Flammeovirga yaeyamensis: one gene and its partner. The protein of the gene in region 1 interacts with the protein of each later gene in a pairwise test. Links are inferred from orthologs where the notes say so. Each region holds a gene or a part of one and is shown on either strand. Other genes may lie near its edges. The genes, in order: KMW28_RS18585 and KMW28_RS26505.

Evidence for each region.
Region 2: the proteins of KMW28_RS18585 (region 1) and KMW28_RS26505 interact in binary tests that used the Escherichia coli proteins (3 or more experiments, as listed by UniProt). The link is inferred for Flammeovirga yaeyamensis from one-to-one orthologs.

Annotation. Positions count from the first base shown.
Region 1 is NZ_CP076132.1:4,658,336-4,667,365, reverse strand. The notes cover bases 4,267-7,078. They hold KMW28_RS18585 (LytR/AlgR family response regulator transcription factor), read left to right. Parts: upstream 4,267-5,229; coding sequence 5,230-5,928; downstream 5,929-7,078. Other genes in these bases: KMW28_RS18575 (RNA polymerase sigma factor), read left to right, coding at 6,530-7,078; gloA2 (SMU1112c/YaeR family gloxylase I-like metalloprotein), read left to right, coding at 5,945-6,334; KMW28_RS18590 (sensor histidine kinase), read left to right, coding at 4,267-5,227. Outside these bases: KMW28_RS18605 (VIT domain-containing protein), read left to right, coding at 1-1,780; KMW28_RS18600 (hypothetical protein), read left to right, coding at 1,896-2,279; KMW28_RS18595 (serine hydrolase domain-containing protein), read left to right, coding at 2,452-4,212; more of KMW28_RS18590, read left to right, coding at 4,175-4,266; KMW28_RS18570 (hypothetical protein), read left to right, coding at 7,139-7,444; KMW28_RS18565 (ferric reductase-like transmembrane domain-containing protein), read left to right, coding at 7,474-8,094; KMW28_RS18560 (iron-containing alcohol dehydrogenase), read right to left, coding at 8,266-9,030. UniProt on the Escherichia coli protein: Member of the two-component regulatory system BtsS/BtsR, which is part of a nutrient-sensing regulatory network composed of BtsS/BtsR, the low-affinity pyruvate signaling system YpdA/YpdB and their respective target proteins, BtsT and YhjX.
Region 2 is NZ_CP076133.1:1,688,128-1,697,321, forward strand. The notes cover bases 2,329-5,304. They hold KMW28_RS26505 (glutamate-5-semialdehyde dehydrogenase), read left to right. Parts: upstream 2,329-3,207; coding sequence 3,208-4,401; downstream 4,402-5,304. Other genes in these bases: KMW28_RS26500 (hypothetical protein), read right to left, coding at 2,329-2,976; proB (glutamate 5-kinase), read left to right, coding at 4,403-5,170. In the rest of the region: KMW28_RS26490 (GntR family transcriptional regulator), read right to left, coding at 1-527; KMW28_RS26495 (GAF domain-containing sensor histidine kinase), read right to left, coding at 634-1,824; more of KMW28_RS26500, read right to left, coding at 1,915-2,328; KMW28_RS26515 (deoxyhypusine synthase family protein), read right to left, coding at 5,361-6,338; speB (agmatinase), read right to left, coding at 6,328-7,185; KMW28_RS26525 (type III PLP-dependent enzyme domain-containing protein), read right to left, coding at 7,178-8,587; KMW28_RS26530 (carbon-nitrogen hydrolase family protein), read right to left, coding at 8,624-9,194. UniProt on the Escherichia coli protein: Catalyzes the NADPH-dependent reduction of L-glutamate 5-phosphate into L-glutamate 5-semialdehyde and phosphate. The product spontaneously undergoes cyclization to form 1-pyrroline-5-carboxylate.

The DNA of each region.
Region 1 (9,030 bases):
TCAGAAAATCAATGGGAATTATTTATCAGCGGTAGCAAATCAGAATAATGGAGGGTATATCAATTTAAATCAATTGAGTTTGGATCAAGCTGTAACAAGACTTTCGACTTCTCTTGTAAGATATTTAAATGTTGAAGTACTCGAAGGAGAAGTAGAAGATGTTTACCCAAGTAAACCCATCACTTTTGATACACATTTATCTATTGCAGGTATGTTAAAATCATCTCAAGCGAAGATTAGAGTAAATGTAGGTACAGCTCAAGAAATATTGTACTCTAAAGATATAGTTCTGGAAGCAACAGATAAACAGTATGCTACAGTAGAAAGACTTTGGTGTCAGAAGCAGATTAATGAACTAAGTACTCTACCTGAAAGGAACAAAGATCGAATTACAGATTTAGCCTTGAAATATGGTTTAGTATCTGATTATACATCATTTATTGTTTTAGATAATGTAGAAGATTATGTTCGATATGAAATAGACCCTCCTGCATCTTTAAGAAAGGAATACGATCGTTTGATGGCTTTAGGAAAAGAGAAAAAAGTGAAAAACTATAAGGAAAGGTTAGATCGTGTGTATTCTGAATTTCAAAAAGATATTGAATGGTGGAATAATGTAAAGGATATGAGTGGTTATGTCCCTCCAAAGAAAGAGATCAAAAAAGTGACCAATACAGATGTTGTGGAAGAGGAAGTCGAATTAGAAGAAGTGGTCTATTATGATATGGCAGAAAGTGCTCCTGCAGAATTTGAATCTGAAAGTGATATTGATTCTTGGGGCAGAGCAGAAAGTGATTCTTGGGGTGGACAAGCAGATATGAAAAGGCAAGCACCTAAAAAGAAAAAGAAAGTTACTTCTCGACTTGTTCCTTATGATTCAGGTGCAGAATATTTAGTCCAACTAAAAGAGGTAGGTAAAAAAGAACAATGGTCAAAATACCTTCAGTTGAAAAAAGAGTATCAATTTTCTCCTTCTTTTTATTATGATGTGGCCTCATATTTCTTTGAAACTGATAGAAAAGATAAAGGGGTACAAGTGATTTCGAATCTAGCTGAGTTGGATTTAGAGAGACACGAACTGCTAAGAAATTTAGGGAGAAAGCTACAATCCTTCCATCAATTTGATGAATCTGAATACATCTTTCATAAATTGATTGAACTTCGACCATTTGAACCTCAGAACTACAGAGATTTGGCCTTAATGTATGAGGATAAGGGTGATTATCAAAAAGCCTTAGACCAACTGTATTTTATTATTGAAAACGAGTGGGATGCTGATGTCAATGCTCGTTTCGGAAATATTGAGCTTATCATCCTTCATGAAATGAATCGCTTAATTACCCTCTATAAAGATCAATTAGATATTTCGAATATCGATTCTAGGTTTATTTATTCTATGCCTTTAGACATAAGAGTGGTCATTGATTGGGACCTTTTGGATACTGATATTGATTTATGGGTGATTGACCCATTGGAAGAAAAATGTTTTTATAGTCATAAGAATACAAAAATAGGAGGTCGTATGTCTCAAGATTTTACGAGAGGTTATGGTCCAGAGGAATTTAGACTGAAATACGGTTATAATGGAGATTTTATCATTAAGGTGCATTATTTCGGGAACAATAAGCAGTCTCTATTTGGTCCTGTGAGCTTAAGGACATTGGTTTATTCTAATTATGCATCAGAAGGTGAGGACAAGCAGGAGCTTAACTTACAACTTCAAGGAGTAGGAAAACAGGTGTATGAAGTAGGTACGGTGAATTATAAATCATCAAATTAATGAGAAATACTCAACCCAATCCCATTTAATTTCGTTAACTTAAACAATGGAGAATGAATACTTCTTCAGAACTTCGTTCTCCATTTATTTTTAAAAATGTCAAATTAATTAAGCCATGAGCAAAAAAGACCCACACAATCCATTTGAGGACATCTTAAATGATTTTGTGTTTCCAAGAATGAACGACGACGCACAAAAGGAAAAAGTAAAAAATACGATCAAAAATGTATTTGATGCTGTTCAAGGTGCAATGGATGATGTAAAGCAAAAAACTGATTTTGTAGATGTCAACGTCGATGAAGTAAAAGATGAGGATGGAACAGAAAACATCCATGTCGAAATCAAAAAGAAGAAAAAAGAGAAAACAGAAACAGCATCTGATGAGGTAGCATTGTTGAAAGACCAAATCAAGATTCTGAAATCTCAACTAAAAGATAAAGATGATATCATCGAGCTTTTAAAAGACAAAGTCGAAAAGCTTAAGAAAAAGAAGAAATAACAATTGTTCGTTATCCAAATAGGGCATACTTTTTAGGAAGTGTGCTCTTTTTTTATGTTCAATCTGCGTTCATCATTAGCGTCATGCGTTCATCAAATAATGGTGTGATGTCGGAAAGGATTGTTGGATTATTGTATCATAATCATTGTGAAAATAAAAACGAAATCCAACCATGAAAAAGAAAATCAGAATCATCCTTAGAATAGTCGCACTTTTTGTAGCAGCTGAAATTGTATCATCAGGAGTAGTATTTGGACAAACTTTCAATTCTATCAAACCCGAAACTAAAAATACTATCGATAGCATTTTTAACGCAAAAATTGAAGCAAAGAAAACTGTAGGAGTAAGTATTGCTATTGTTGACAACGAAAAAGTAGTTTATTCCAATGGGTATGGCTATTCGAACAAAGAAGAAGAAATAAAAGCCAGCGATCAAAGTATTTACAGAGTCGGTTCAATAACAAAATCATTTACTGCGTTATCACTTCTAAAACTTCAAGAGGAACAGAAGTTATCTTTAGATGATCCTATTCAAAAGTATATTCCTGAACTAACAATAAAATCAGATTTTGATACAGATAACAACATTTACATCAAAGATATTCTAACACATACATCGGGACTTCCTAATGATATTCTAAATGGAATGTTTACAGAAGAATTACCAAAAAATGAATGGATAATAGATGCTTTGAATAAACAAAAGATGGCATCGCCTAGAAATTATTTTACTTCTTATTCTAATGTCGGCTACATGTTATTGGGGGAACTTATCGAAAGAGAAAGCGGCATGAATTATTCAGAATACATCAATAAAGAGATCTTTCAATCTTTAGGTATGAAAAATTCTACTGTGAATAAAAACATTCCGGTGAGTTACTTGAAGAATGAACAAATTCAAGAAAGTAGTGTCATTCCAAGTATCGGAGGGATTAATTCTAATGTTTTAGATATGAGTAAATTCATGATGATGATGATCAACAAAGGGAAGTCATCATCGGGAAAACTGATGCATAAAACGAGTATCAATGAAATGGAAAAGGAGAGATTTACTAAGACCAAACTACTTGATGATTGGGAGGGTACTGCTTATGCTTTAACTGTTCAAGAAGTAACAGTCAACAATAAAAAGAACTCAACGAAAGAAGTTAAAATGTATGGTCATGGAGGAGATACACCTTCTTTTCATGCAGACTATAAATATATTCCTGAACTAAAAGTAGGAGTGGTAGTCATGTCGAATACAGATGCAGGTTATGTGAGTGCTCGATCGGTATTACTAGATTATTTGAACACCGAAAAAGAATTGAAAGCTAAACTAAGTGTCGTAAATAGAGCACAATTTCAAGAGGCAAAAACAGAAATACCTTCTCCGAAAGAAATTTTAGGAACATATACTATCGGAACATACAAAGTTGATGTGGATAGTATTGACAGATTTCATCTAAAAATAGGAAGCTTTACTGCAGATTTTGAAAAACAAAACGACTCCCTTTTTTACTTTATCCCTCAGTTAAATCAGAAATATAGATTTGTAAAGGTAGGCAACGAGATTTTAGTAAAATCAGTAAGTGTTCATACAGGAAGAGAAGGATATGTTGGAAATAAGTTTGATAATAAGCAAATTACAGATTCTTGGAAAAACCGATTAGGTAAGTACGAAGCCATCAATGCCATCTCTTGTGGAGAAGCAAAAACTTTCAATTTTTCGACAGCCAAACTAGAACTTAAAGAAACAGATGGGGTACTTCAAGCTTTTCTTCAATCGAAAACGAATGACAGTCTGCCACAGCCATTTTTTAAAATAGTAGATGATTCTACTGCTCAAGAAGCAGGAATAGGGAGAAATACTGGAACTTATTTGATGGTGTTAGACAACGGAAACTTATATTATAATGGATTCGAATTCAAAAGAATTAAATCTGCTCTTTAATGCAAGGAGAGAGTTTTGGATAACAAATACGATAGGTTGGGTAATACTTTATGCTATCAATGTTACTTTCCAAACACAATACTTCACATGCAATTTTGAAGCAATATTTTATTCAATAGTTATCGCAGGAACAGGCTTTATGATAAGTCTGTTCTTGAGGTATTTTTATTCAAAAATTATTATTCAAAATACACCTATTCTCATCACAATATTAAAAGGTATAGCAGTGTTGATGATAATATCTTTCTTAAAGACTATTATTGATCTATGTTTTTTTATTGTTTTTGAGTTTGAAGAGTTGAATTATCTCGAAGGTGAATTTGAAGTCTTACCTTATATGTTTAGTATGTTGATGGTGCTTTCAATTTGGTCACTGATTTATTTTAACTATAAATATTTTGAGAATCAGAAAAAGATAGAAACAGATAAATTAAAACTATCTCTAGAGTTGAAGCAGTTAGAACTTTCTAATTTAAAAGATCAATTAAGTCCTCATTTCCTTTTTAATGCCATCAATAATATTCGCTCTTTGATATTGATTGATGCAGAATCAGCAAGAGAATCTTTAGTACATGTTTCTGAACTATTGAGGTACATATTAAATTATCAGAACAAAACACTAGTTCATTTGGAGGAAGAAATTGAGATTGTGAAAAGCTATATTCAACTCAATCAACTTCACTTTGGAGATAAAGTGGAGTTTATTTTAAAAGTGAACGATCGTTTATTGGATATTGAAATTCCCCCTTTGTCCATTCAATTATTATTGGAAAATGCGATAAAACATGGAGATATAAATAAAGGCAGCAGTATCGAAGTTCATGTTTTTGATAAAAATAATGAGGTATTTATTTATGTAAAAAATCAAGGATCATTAAGAGGATCTCCAGGAAATGGAATAGGTTTGAGGAATCTTGAACAAAGATTAATTTCGGAGTTGAATAATTCTGCCGACTTTAAGATTTTTGAAAAAGACCATTCTGTAACAGCACAAATAACTATTAAACCAAACTAATTATGAAAGCTATAATTGTAGAAGATTCTAACTTGGCTCGGTTAGAACTAAATCATCTTTTAAAAAAGCACAAGGAAATTGAAATTGTAGGAGAAGCAGAAACAGGAGAAGAAGCAATTCAGCTAATTGGAGAATTGAATCCAGAACTTATTTTTTTGGATATTCACCTTCCGGATATGGATGGCTTTAGAATATTGAATAGTTTAAATCAGATTCCAAATATTATATTTACGACTGCTTATGATCAATATGCTATTAAATCATTTGATTACAGTACGATTGATTATTTGTTGAAGCCAATTACTCAGCAAAGGTTAGATGTTGCATTACAGAAGTTAAATCATGATGTAGAGGAAGCCCCTCAACTAGGAATGGATAATTCAATTTTTATCAAAGATTCTGACGACTGTTATCTAGCAAAACTGAGTAAGATATCACTTTTTGAAACAGAAGGAAACTACACTAAAGTTTTTTTTGACGATAAATCTCCTTTGCTTCATAAGTCATTAAACCAAATCGAAAGTCGTCTAGATCCTTCTTTTTTCTTCAGGGTTAACCGGCAACAACTCATCAATGTTAATCAGATAAAAGATATTGATACTTGGTTCAAAGGAAAACTGAAGCTCACTCTTAGTTGTGGTAATGAAGTGGAAGTAAGTGAGCGACAAAGTGTAGCCTTCAAAAGATTGCTAAGTATTTAAAAATTAAAGAATAATAATGCTAAAATTAAAAAGACTCCATCATATCGCTATCATCTGTGATGATTACCAACGTTCTAAAAAGTTTTACACTGAAGTGATGGGTTTTGAGGTGATTCAGGAAGTCTATCGTGAAGCACGAGATTCTTGGAAACTAGATTTAGCATTTCAAGGAGAGTATTTGATAGAACTTTTCAGCTTCCCAAACACCCCTGAACGACCGTCTTACCCAGAGGCTCGAGGTTTACGACATTTATGCTTTGCAGTAGAGAATATCGAAGAAGTTATTCAACAATTAAATGACAAAGGTGTGGAAACAGGAGAAATTATGATTGATCCACATACCAACAAACGATTCGTATTTTTTGAAGATCCAGATCAATTGCCATTAGAATTATATGAATTATAATTTGGATGCGATTTGTTTTCTTAGGTTTTTTCATCAGAAAATTTCTAAATTCTACTACCTAGCCCCAAAAAATAATTTGATAAAAATCGCTTTAAACTATTCAAAAAACCACTTTCTGAAAATTATTTGAAAAAATATCACTTTTCTTAAAATATAATCTTCCCTTAATCGACTTAATAGGTAGATACAATATTTATGACAGGGAAAAAACAAAATATCGAAGACACATACCATGAGGAACAAGGCCGTTTGACGAATTACATCAAAGGGAAAATTGGTTCAATGGAAGATGCAGAAGACATCGCACAAGATGTGTTTTTGAGTTTTGTCGGAGGATTTGATGAGATCTCAGATTTGCGCAAATCAATCTCTTGGCTCTATACTGTCGCAAAAAATAAGATTGTTGATTACCGTAGAAAAAAGAAACCACTTTCTATCGAAGATCAAAAAGTAAATGATGATGATGAAGGTTTAAACCTTATGGACTTACTTCCCTCATTGGAAACTATGCCCGATGAACAGTTAATGAAAGATATGATCTGGGAAGAAATTCAATTGAGGTTAGAGGAATTGCCCAAAGAACAGAGGGAGGTCTTCGAGTGGCATGAATTAGAAGGCTACAGTTTTAAACAAATCTCTGATTTTACAGGACTCACGGTCAACACCCTTATAAGCAGAAAAAGATATGCGGTATTGTATCTAAGAGAGCAATTGGAAAGTCTCTTCAAACTGATGAAAGACTAATTGCTGAAAATTATGGTACAACAAGTCATCGATTAGATGATGAATAAAGAATAAGAAATCATGGAAAAGTTTTCAAAGAAAAAATTCATAGCGAAGAAAATAGTTTTTGGAGCAGTAGCTATCACAGCCATCACATTTATATTTATGCAATTGTGGAACTGGCTGATGCCTGTAATATTCGGGTTAACTACGATCTCTTTCCTTCAATCCTTAGGTTTATTGGCCATGTCAAAAATCTTGTTTGGAAGAGGTGGTCGACCACCATTTAAAAATAGAAGAGCCATGATGCACAGAGAGAAGTTCATGAAGGACTTTAAAATGAGATCATCAGAAGTACATCATCAAGAAGAAAATAAAGAAGATTAAACTTTCATATACCTAACAAACAAAAAAGAATGGCATTCATTAAACGAAACTACGGCTGGATTATCGTGACAATCCTTACTGCATTACCTCTTATCGTTTTAACGAAAATGATACAAGTGGATTGGAGCGATGGCTTTACTCTATCGCTAGTAGAAAGCATGGGTAAAGGAGATCGAACCACATTGGATATGTTGTATCACGTTACTGGTGAATTTGCTATCCGATGGTTAACTGCTGTTTTAACATGTACTCCGTTCTTTATCTTGTTTGGGGTAAATAATCTTTTTGTACGTCAAGCAATGGGTATTGCTGCTGCCGTTTGGAGTATCCTTCACTTTATCATTTTTATATGGATGGAAGGATTTATGGAAACCTTTACTCAAGTAAATTATGTAGCTGGTTTCATTGCTGTATTAACATTAATTCCACTGTTGTTAACATCGAATAGAAAATCGATGAAACGTTTAAAAAAGAAGTGGAAGAAACTTCAGAAGTATGCCTATGTAGCTGTTATCTTAAGTTTACTACATGTGGCTCTTTTGGAAAAAACATGGATAATTTATGCTGTGGTAGTAGGGATTGGATTTATCATCAGAATCCCTGATGTAAAAGAACACATCATAGCATTCAGATTGAAAAGAAAAAAATGAACTTCATAGAAACTATACTAACATTGGTAGTTTTAGACGAAAAGACGTTTTTATAAAAAGAACAACTATCAAAAGTTGTTTACAGAATCCAGAAAAAAGGGATTAGAATAAAAAGTAAGAGCTTGCGATAATACTATCACAAGCTCTTTTTTATAGATGAAGATTCGAGCACTAAAGACTCATTTCTACAATTTCTTCTACTTTTTCTAAGGTCACATCACCTCTTTCTCCAAGACCCATCCACTTTCTTTCTTCAAAGCGTGAAGTAATGGTTTTGGCAACTTCAGAGTAATCTTCAGTATAATCAGAGATCTTAGTTTTGATGCCCATAGAATGGAAGAACTCAACAGTTCTTTCTATCGTTTTCTGTGCTTTTTCTTCTAAGCTTCCCTCTGTAATTCCCCAAACTCTTTCGCCGTACTGTGCCAACTTCTCTTTTTTATTGTTGAACATCACTCGGTATAAGTTAGGGCCAATAATCGCCAAAGTACGTGCATGGTCTATTTCAAACAATGCCGTTAACTCGTGACCAATCATGTGAGTAGCCCAATCGGTAGGCACACCTTGTTGAATCAAACCATTCAACGCCATAGTACAGCAGAACATAAAGTTACCTGCTACCGTACTGTCCGATGGATTGTGAATCACTTTAGGTCCAATTTCTACTAAAGTTTGAAGAATACCTTCAGCAAAACGATCCTGTAATGGAGCATCAGCAGGGTAAGTAAGGTATTGTTCTAACACGTGTGTGAAAGCATCTGTAATACCATTCACAATTTGACGCTCAGGAAGTGAAGCAACAACTCTAGGATCTAAAACAGAGAATTTAGGGAAACACAATGGACCTCCAAAAGCTAATTTTTCTTTTGATGATTCTCTAGTAACTACAGAACCAGAGTTCATTTCAGATCCAGTGGCTGGTAATGTAAGCACTGT
Region 2 (9,194 bases), on another replicon or contig:
TTCGATCTTTCCTCTATAATATCATACAAAGGTTTCTCGAATGATTCGTTCTCGTCAAAATCAATTTTTGGATGAAACCATGAAACAAAGTGCACAAATGGCATGTCCTTGTCGCCTCTAATTCTTTCCAATTTCATGATTTCCTTTCCTTCTTCTATTGAAAGTAATAAAGCCAATTCTTCCGTTGCTTTCACTTTGGTTAATTGGACTTTATAGTTTTTAAAAGGAATTCCTTTATTATTCATTTCTTGAGTGAAACTATGCCACTCAGATAACTTCGTTTGAATTTTCTTTTCAGCTACAGTTGTTCCTACTCCCTTCTTTCTTATCAATAATCCTTCTGTCACCAACGTATTGATGGCCTGTCTCACAGTATTTCTAGAAACACCAAGACGATTACTGATATCTACTTCTTTAGGAAATAGTTTTCCATTGTCATACTCTCCTGTATCGATTAAATCTCTCAATACATTTTCTATTTGCTTATGAAGTGGTAATGCTGAGTTATGGTTTATTGTAATGTTCATATATTATGTTTATATGTTTGAACATAACAAATGTGCTCATTTATTATTGTATTATCAACACTCATAACAAAGTTTTTATTTAGGTTAACCTTTGTTAGCTAATTTTTTATTTTTCAATAGAGAAATAAATAACTGTCCCATCCTCTTCATTAGAAGTCACATTAATTTTCCCACCTTTCATGCTAATAAGCTTGTGTATTAGAGACAAATCTTTCTTGATTTTTTTATCGTTTTTCTGATTTAAGATTTTACTTATAAAAGGATCAAAAATATTTTTTAGATGATCTTTTTCAATGGTCAATTTTTTTACCTTCAACTCAAATTCATAGTTGAAGTAGTTTTCAAGAATCGTTAAATCAAAATCAAGTACTTTTTTGTTGGAGTAACCAATAAAGAAGCTAACCAATTGATGAAAAATTTCTATTATATTTTTCTGATCAATTACCAGATGTTCTAGATCAGAATGAATATTAATGGTATATATGTTAGAATATTGGGATAAGAAATCGTTAAAGTCCCTAGTTAAATCTTTGAGGCAATAGATTTCAAGGTTCTCTTTTCTTTTTACAATTTCATCGTACTTTTCAAAATCCCTCATTAAGTCTTGCAGGATATCAATTTCTCTCGATATTCTTTTTAAGTAGCTTTCTATCTGTGGGTCGGGTTGTTTTAAAAGAGCTAAGTTGATAATACTATTCATACTAAGAACAGGTCCATTCATATTCTGAGTAGAAATCTGAATGAAGTCTTTTAAGTGTTCTGAATATTTAGTCAGTTCCTGATTATTTTTTTCTATCTGAAGTGTTCTTTTCCTTAATTCTAAAAGTCGGACTACTTGATGTGTTAATATCTTCAGACTTTCTTTTTGATAATCGTTGAGTTCTTTGGGTTGATCATCAATTACACATAATGTACCCAATGCATTTCCTTCTTCGGTAACTAAAGGGATTCCAGCATAAAAAGTAACATGAGGGGCTCCTGTAACTAGAGGATTGTCGGCAAACCTTTCGTCTAATCGAGCATCGCTTACTTCCAACATTTTATCGGGTTCTAAGATCGCATGACCACAAAATGAAACATCTCTTGGTGTTTCAGCGGCATCAATACCAAATTTAGATTTAAACCACTGTCGTTCTCGATCTACAAGACTAACCACTGATATTTTTGTTTGACATATTTGTGCAGCCATTTGAGTGATATAATCAAAATCAATATCATTTAGAGTATCCAAAACATTGTAGGAATACAAATCTTTAATTCTTTGAAACTCGTTCTCTGGCTTTTTTGGTGTCTTCATTTAAACAAATAATATCAATACAAATAAAAATATAAAAAAAAGACTTCTACACCGAAGTATAAAAGCCTTTTTATTTAAATTCTTTAAATATTACCAATCAGAATCAAAATCATCAAAACCACCCCAATCACTATCACTATCTCCACCGAAATCGAACCAGCTTCCTGAATCTTCCGTACTTTCAAAACCAGTATCGTTTGATTCAAAATCGTCTGATGAGTAATCTTCACTTTCAGTTTCAAGGTCGTGATAATCTGTCTCCACCTCATCATTAAAATAATCCGAAGAAGTATCGACTTCATCGAAGAAACCTAATTCTTCTCCCATGTCCGATTCCAAGTGAGTTTCATACATGGTAATATTATTTGTATGACTCATATTCGACCATAACATGCTGTAGAAAAGGAAATCCGAGAAACCATAATAACCATAATGAACTCCATATTGTCCGAAGGATTGATCGTATCGAATATCTGATTCTTCTTGTACCTTATTTTTAGGTACAACCACCTTCGTTTTTGTTTTGGTAATGACATCATCTACTTTCATCAATTTGATGATAGCCATTTTAATTTCGTTCAAAAACTGCTCAAATTCATATTGTTTGGATGCCTTAAACTTATTATAAGCTTCTTGATCTTTGAAAATATCAGACATTTCTGATTCTACAGCCGTACGATCTTTATCCGATTTTTTAAACTGATTTAATAAACCGGTCACCTTCATTTCAATAGGATACTCTCCTACTTTGTGGGTACGGTTAATATCAATTTCTAATAAATATTTAAAAGTAGTATCGTCATGTTCCATTACCATCACCAGCTTCTCGTAGTGTGTTGACATGGAATGATCAATTTCTAAATCGTATTTATCAAAAGCTTCTTTAAGATCGCCTTCCTTACCGTATTTATCTAAATAAAAATCGATACCATCGTGTGATAATCGAACAATATTATCAATACCTAAATGAATCAGTACATCATTTAATTGTTGTAGGATAGAAACCGCCGTAAATGTTTCTTTTTCTACTTGATCAGAAACATTTCCTAAGGTCAAATAATAAAATACTCTTTTGAATGCTTTTGTTGGTTTAACTTTCTCAATATGCGTCAATTGAGATGGGTCAATGGATATAGTTCCTTCGAAATACATATATAATTTATGTTTAAACTAGGTCAAAGTTCCAATTTAAACATCAAATTACTATTTAATTTAATAAAATAAAAAAGCAGTATAAAATTGAAAAATATCAATGGTTTAGATCTATTATTATTAATTTATCAATTAAATATTAAATTCTTTGATAATATCGCCGTATATTGTGAGAATTAATTCCAAACCACAAAGCGATTGTGGGATAACTAACAATAACTTATAAAGAAGATGATACTTTCCACAGAGAAGAAGAACAATGTGCTAAAAGATTTGGCGATGTTGATTGAAGATCATGCTTCATCGATTATCGAGGCCAACAAGTTGGATTTAGAAAAGGCAGGAGACCTTGACCCCACTTTGGTGGATCGTCTAAAAGTGGATGACAAAAAAGTGAAGGGTATGGTAGGTTCTGTAGCTGAAGTTTTAGGTTTGGAAGACCCCGAGGGGAAAGTATTAAGTGCTTACGAACACCCCAATGGGATGACTGTAGAAAATCGTGTGGTTCCTTTTGGTCGTATTCTTATTATTTACGAATCGCGTCCTGATGTAACTATCGAGGCTGCAGTAAGTGCTTTTAAATCTGGAAACAAGATCCTATTAAAAGGTGGCAAAGAAGCTAGAAATTCGAATCTGGTTTTAGTCGACCTTTGGAAAAAAGCATTAAAATCTAATGATGTCAGCGAAGACTATGTGGAGTATTTAGACATAGATCGTGCTGCTACACAAAAAATGCTTTCGGAAAATACATATCAATTGGACTTAATTATCCCGAGAGGTGGTGAAGGTCTGATTAATTATATCAAACAAACGACGAACGTTCCTTTGATGATTAGTGGACGTGGAAATAACTTTATCTATATCCATAAGGATGTAGATTTTGATATGGCCATCGATATTGTCTTAAATGGTAAAAGTCGTTTGAGTGTTTGTAACGCGATCGACAAAGTATTGTTCGATCAAGAGATTCCTCAATTAGCTGATAAAGTAGCTCAATTGGCTCAAAAAGCAACCGATTTTGGTTTAGAAGTTTTAGGTGATGATCAAGTAACTACTTTCACTTCCTTAGCTCAAAAAGCCGATGTAGATGCATTAATGCCAGAGGAATTTTTATCAGAGAAAATCTTATTTACCGTAACTCCTGATAAAGTATCGGCAGTAAACACTATCAACAAGTATTCTGGAGGACATTCTGCTGTGATTATCACAAATGATAAAGAAGTGGCCACTGCTTACCAGTATGAAGTAGATTGTGCAGCAGTTTATCACAATGCCTCATCGAGGTTTACAGATGGTGGACAGTTTGGCTTTGGTGCTGAGATTGCCATTAGTACACAAAAGTTACACTTTAGAGGACCTGTTGGATTGGCTCAGCTCGTATCTAACAAATGGTTTATTTCGGGTAACGGACAAACACGTAATTAAAATGAAGCCAAGAATTGTAGTGAAAATTGGCACCTCCACTTTAACGGCAGGTACCAAACTAATTTCACGAGGTAAAATAGAAAATATTGGTCGACAAATTCTTGCTTTAAGAGATCGATACGATATCATTTTGGTTTCTTCGGGAGCTGTTGCAACTGCTAAACAGTTCATCAATATTAATGGGTTAAAAAACAATATGGTGCACTCTAAGCAGGCACTATCAGCCATTGGTCAGCCTAAACTTTTACAGATCTATGCTGAATGTTTTGGCGATTTTGATCTAAAAGTGGCTCAATGTTTAATGACCTATAAAGATTTTGATAACGAAGAATCAAGAAAAAATACAAGAAATACAGTAGATGAGTTATTGAATCACGGTTTCATTCCCATTTTTAATGAAAATGATACAGTGGCAGTAGAAGAATTGATCTTAGGTGATAATGATAAATTATCTGCCTTGGTGGCTTCTTTGGTGGATGCTAACCTGCTCATCATCGCATCGGATATTGAAGGGTTGTTTACTAAAAACCCCAATTTACATGATGATGCTGAACTGATTCCAGTAGTGAATGACCTATCGAATATTGATCAGTATATCGAAGAAAGGGAAAATGGTTTAGGTACTGGAGGAATGACTTCCAAAATTAGTGCGGCCAAAATCTGCTTCGAAAAAGGAATTGAAGTGTATCTAGTGAATGGTGCTCGATCAAACTTTATCGAAAGAAGTTTAAAAGAAGAAATACGATTTACGAGGTTCTCGCCTCAATAAAATATAAGAAAGGACGTTGCATAGCGACGTCCTTTCATCTTTATAATACTAAAACTATTTAATAACTCGTACAAATACAAGGAGCAATACTCCTCGATTTATCTTTAATTACTGACATTAATTATACAACCTCAAGAACTCTATTTTATACATCAAACAATCTGAGAGTTCTTGATTATCAAAACAAAATCTAATACCCTAGTAAGTAGGCAAAAATCAAAGGGGCTACAATAGTAGCATCTGACTCTACAATATACTTCGGTGTATCAGCGTCCAATTTTCCCCATGTGATTTTCTCGTTAGGGACTGCTCCTGAATACGAACCATAACTAGTTGTTGAATCTGAAATCTGACAGAAATAACTCCAAAACGGTGTTTCTGGTCTTTCTAAATCCTGATACAACATTGGTACTACACAAATTGGAAAATCACCTGCAATGCCTCCACCTATTTGGAAAAACCCGATGCCATTTCCTTGTGTATTTTCTGTATACCAATCTGCCAACCAAGTCATGTATTCTATACCTGATTTCATAGTAGAAGGTAGTAATTTTCCTTTGATACAGTAAGAAGCAAAGATGTTCCCCATAGTCGAATCTTCCCATCCTGGGACAACAATAGGTAAGTTCTTTTCGGCTGCAGCCAACAACCAACTGTTCTTAGGATCAATTTCATAATATTGTTCCAACTCCCCAGATAGCAACATTTTATACATGTACTCATGTGGGAAATATCTTTCTCCGTTTTCTTCTGCTATTTTCCAGATTTTATAGATATGATCTTGTAATCTTCTAAAAGCTTCCTCTTCTGGAATACAAGTATCCGTTACTCTGTTTAGACCACTATCCAACAATTCTCTTTCTTGTTGAGGTGTTAGATCTCTATATTCTGGTATTCTTTTGTAGAATGAATGTGCTACCAAGTTCATCACATCTTCTTCCAAGTTGGCCCCTGTACAAGAGATAATCTGAATTTTATCTTGTCGAATCATTTCGGCTAATGATTTCCCCAATTCTGCAGTACTCATAGCTCCTGCAAGCGTAACCATCATTTTATTCCCTGCTACTAATTGTGCTTCATAACCTTTAGCAGCATCCACTAAGCTAGCAGCATTGAAGTGTTTAAAGTGCTCTAGCATATATTGAGAGATAGCTCCTTTATTTTCCATAGTATTTATATGATAATAATTTGTAGTACAATTTTGAAACTAAGAATCCGGGTCCGTGCAAACCTTCGATAGGTGCAAATTCAACTATATCAAACCCAACCACATTCTTTTTTGTAAAAACTTTTTTGAGATAAATGATTAATGTGTTCCAATCAAAACCACCTGGCTCTGGTGTGCCTGTTGCTGGCATTATTCCTGGATCAAATGCGTCCAAATCAATAGTGAGATATACATCGTCAGTCATCTGATCAATTGACTTATCCATCCAATCGTAATTACCATAAATATCTTCTGCGAAGTAACACTTATCAAAATTCATATGTTCTTTCTCAGATACATCCATACTTCTAATGCCCACCTGAATTAAATTGGTCGATTTAGAAGCACGATACAAAGCGCAAGCATGGTTAAATTCCGAACCTAGATAACTTGGTCGTAGATCGGCGTGTGCATCAATTTGAAGTACAGTAAGGTTTTCGTATTTCTCTTTGAAAGCATCAATTACTCCGATACTTATGGAATGTTCCCCTCCAAAAAAAGTGAGATATTTTCCTGAATCAAGTAGATCTTTTGTCTTCTTATACACAGCTTGATACACTTTTTCAGGACTTGAATTTTCATCAATTTCAGGAAGAACATATACTCCTTTTTTATAGACTTCAGAATCTGTTTCGATATCATAAAGTTCCATGTTTTCAGAAGCTTCTATGAAAGTAGCTAAACCTTTGTCCGCCCCTTTTCCCCAAGTGCTTGTTCCATCGTATGGGATAGGCTGAAGTAAAATATTTGCATTACTGTAAGCAGAATACTTTTCTTCTAAACCTGCGAAAATGTATGGATTACTCATTGTATCCTAAAATTTTAAACATTTCACTAACCGATTGCTCTTCACGATACACCGTATCTATGATATTCCCTTTTTCATCTCTATCAATGATTACATGTTTTGGAGCTGGAATCAGACAATGCTTTATTCCACCATATCCACTTACAGAATCTTGATAAGCACCTGTATGGAAGAACCCTAAATACAATGGTTCTTTGTCTTTGGTTTTATCAAATTTTGGTAATAAAACCTCTTGGTTTAAATCATCTGAATTGTAATAATCCGAATGATCGCAACTGATTCCTCCAATATTCACTCTACCATATTCATGGTCCCATTTGTTTACCGGTAACAAGATGAATTTTTCCTGAATTGACCATGCATCTGGAATGGTATTCATTAAACTGTTATCGATGATGTACCATGTTTCTGTATCGTTTTGTTCTTTCTTATCTAATACTTCGAAAATGATGGCACCTGCTTCTCCTACTGTGTATTTACCATATTCTGTAAATAAATGAGGTTCGGGAATTTTACTTTCAGCACAAGCTGATTTGATTGTTGATACAATCTCATTGATCATGTACTCATAGTTGTATTCAAATCCCAAGTTGTTTCTAATTGGAAATCCACCTCCCATGTTCAAAGAATCTAGAGATTCGCATTCTTTCTTCAAGTCGATGTAAAGAGATAATGCTCTTCTAAATTCTCCCCAGTAATAAGGCGTATCTTTTATTCCAGAATCCACAAAGAAATGGAACATCTTAAATTCAACTTTAGGGTTGTCATGAATATAAGTTCTGTAAAATTCCAATATATCCTTTTGAGGGATGCCTAATCTCGAAGTATAATAAGCCGATTGTGCTTCTTCGTTAATGGACATTCTCACCCCAATCTTTACCACATGCTTTGTTTTAATTCTTGCTAAACGATGGTACTCGTTAATACTATCTAGAATGATCACAGAGTTGTGGAAACCCGCTTTTTGTAAATCGACAATCTTTCTTAGATAATCCTCTGTTTTATATCCGTTATGAATGATTTTGATATCTGTAGTGATTTTACCTTTTTCATATAATGATAAGATTAAATCAATATCAAATGAAGAGGACGTTTCCAGATTGACATTATGTTTAATCGCTTCGTTTACTACGTGATAAAAGTGGTTACATTTTGTACAATAGCAGAAATTATATTCGCCTTGATAAGCATTGTTTTTAATGACTCTGTTGAATAAGTTTCTTGCCTTTTTAATCTGATCACCAATCTTAGGTAAATAAATAAAGCGAAAAGGAGTTCCGTGTTTTTCAATAAGATGTTTCAAAGAAACGCCATGAAAAGTGAGAGAGTTGTCTCTGAGATCAAAACCTTCCTGTGGAAAGTAATAGCTTTGTTCAATTAAATCAAAGTATGTGTTTTTCATCTTTACATAAAATGGTTGAGGTGTAATTAAAATCGATTAAATTTTTTCTAAATGATAAATATCTGTTCTTCTGTCTTTTAAGTTTCTAACATTACCGTGCTGATGTAATTCTCTCAGTAAATCAAGATCGACATCTGCTATTAAAATCATTTCTGTATTTGGTGTAGCTTCTGCTTTGACCCCGCTCGTCGGGAAAGCAAAATCGCAAGGGGTAAATACCATAGATTGAGCGAACTGTATATCCATATTATGAACATTTGGAAGGTTTCCTACACTTCCTGTGATGGCCACATAACACTCATTTTCGATTGCCCTTGCTTGAGCACAATGTCTTACTCTGGAATACCCATTTTGTGTATCGGTTAAAAATGGTACAAAGAGTATTTCCATTTCCTCTTCAGCTAACAATCGACTCAATTCTGGAAACTCTACATCGTTACATATCAAAACACCAATTTTTCCACAATCTGTATCAAATGTTTTGAGTCCTTTACCACCTTGCATACCCCAAACTTTCTTTTCATCTGGGTTGATGTGGATTTTTTCAAATCGTTCTACTGTTCCGTCTCTTTTGCATAGATAGCCTACATTTAATAATTCACCATCT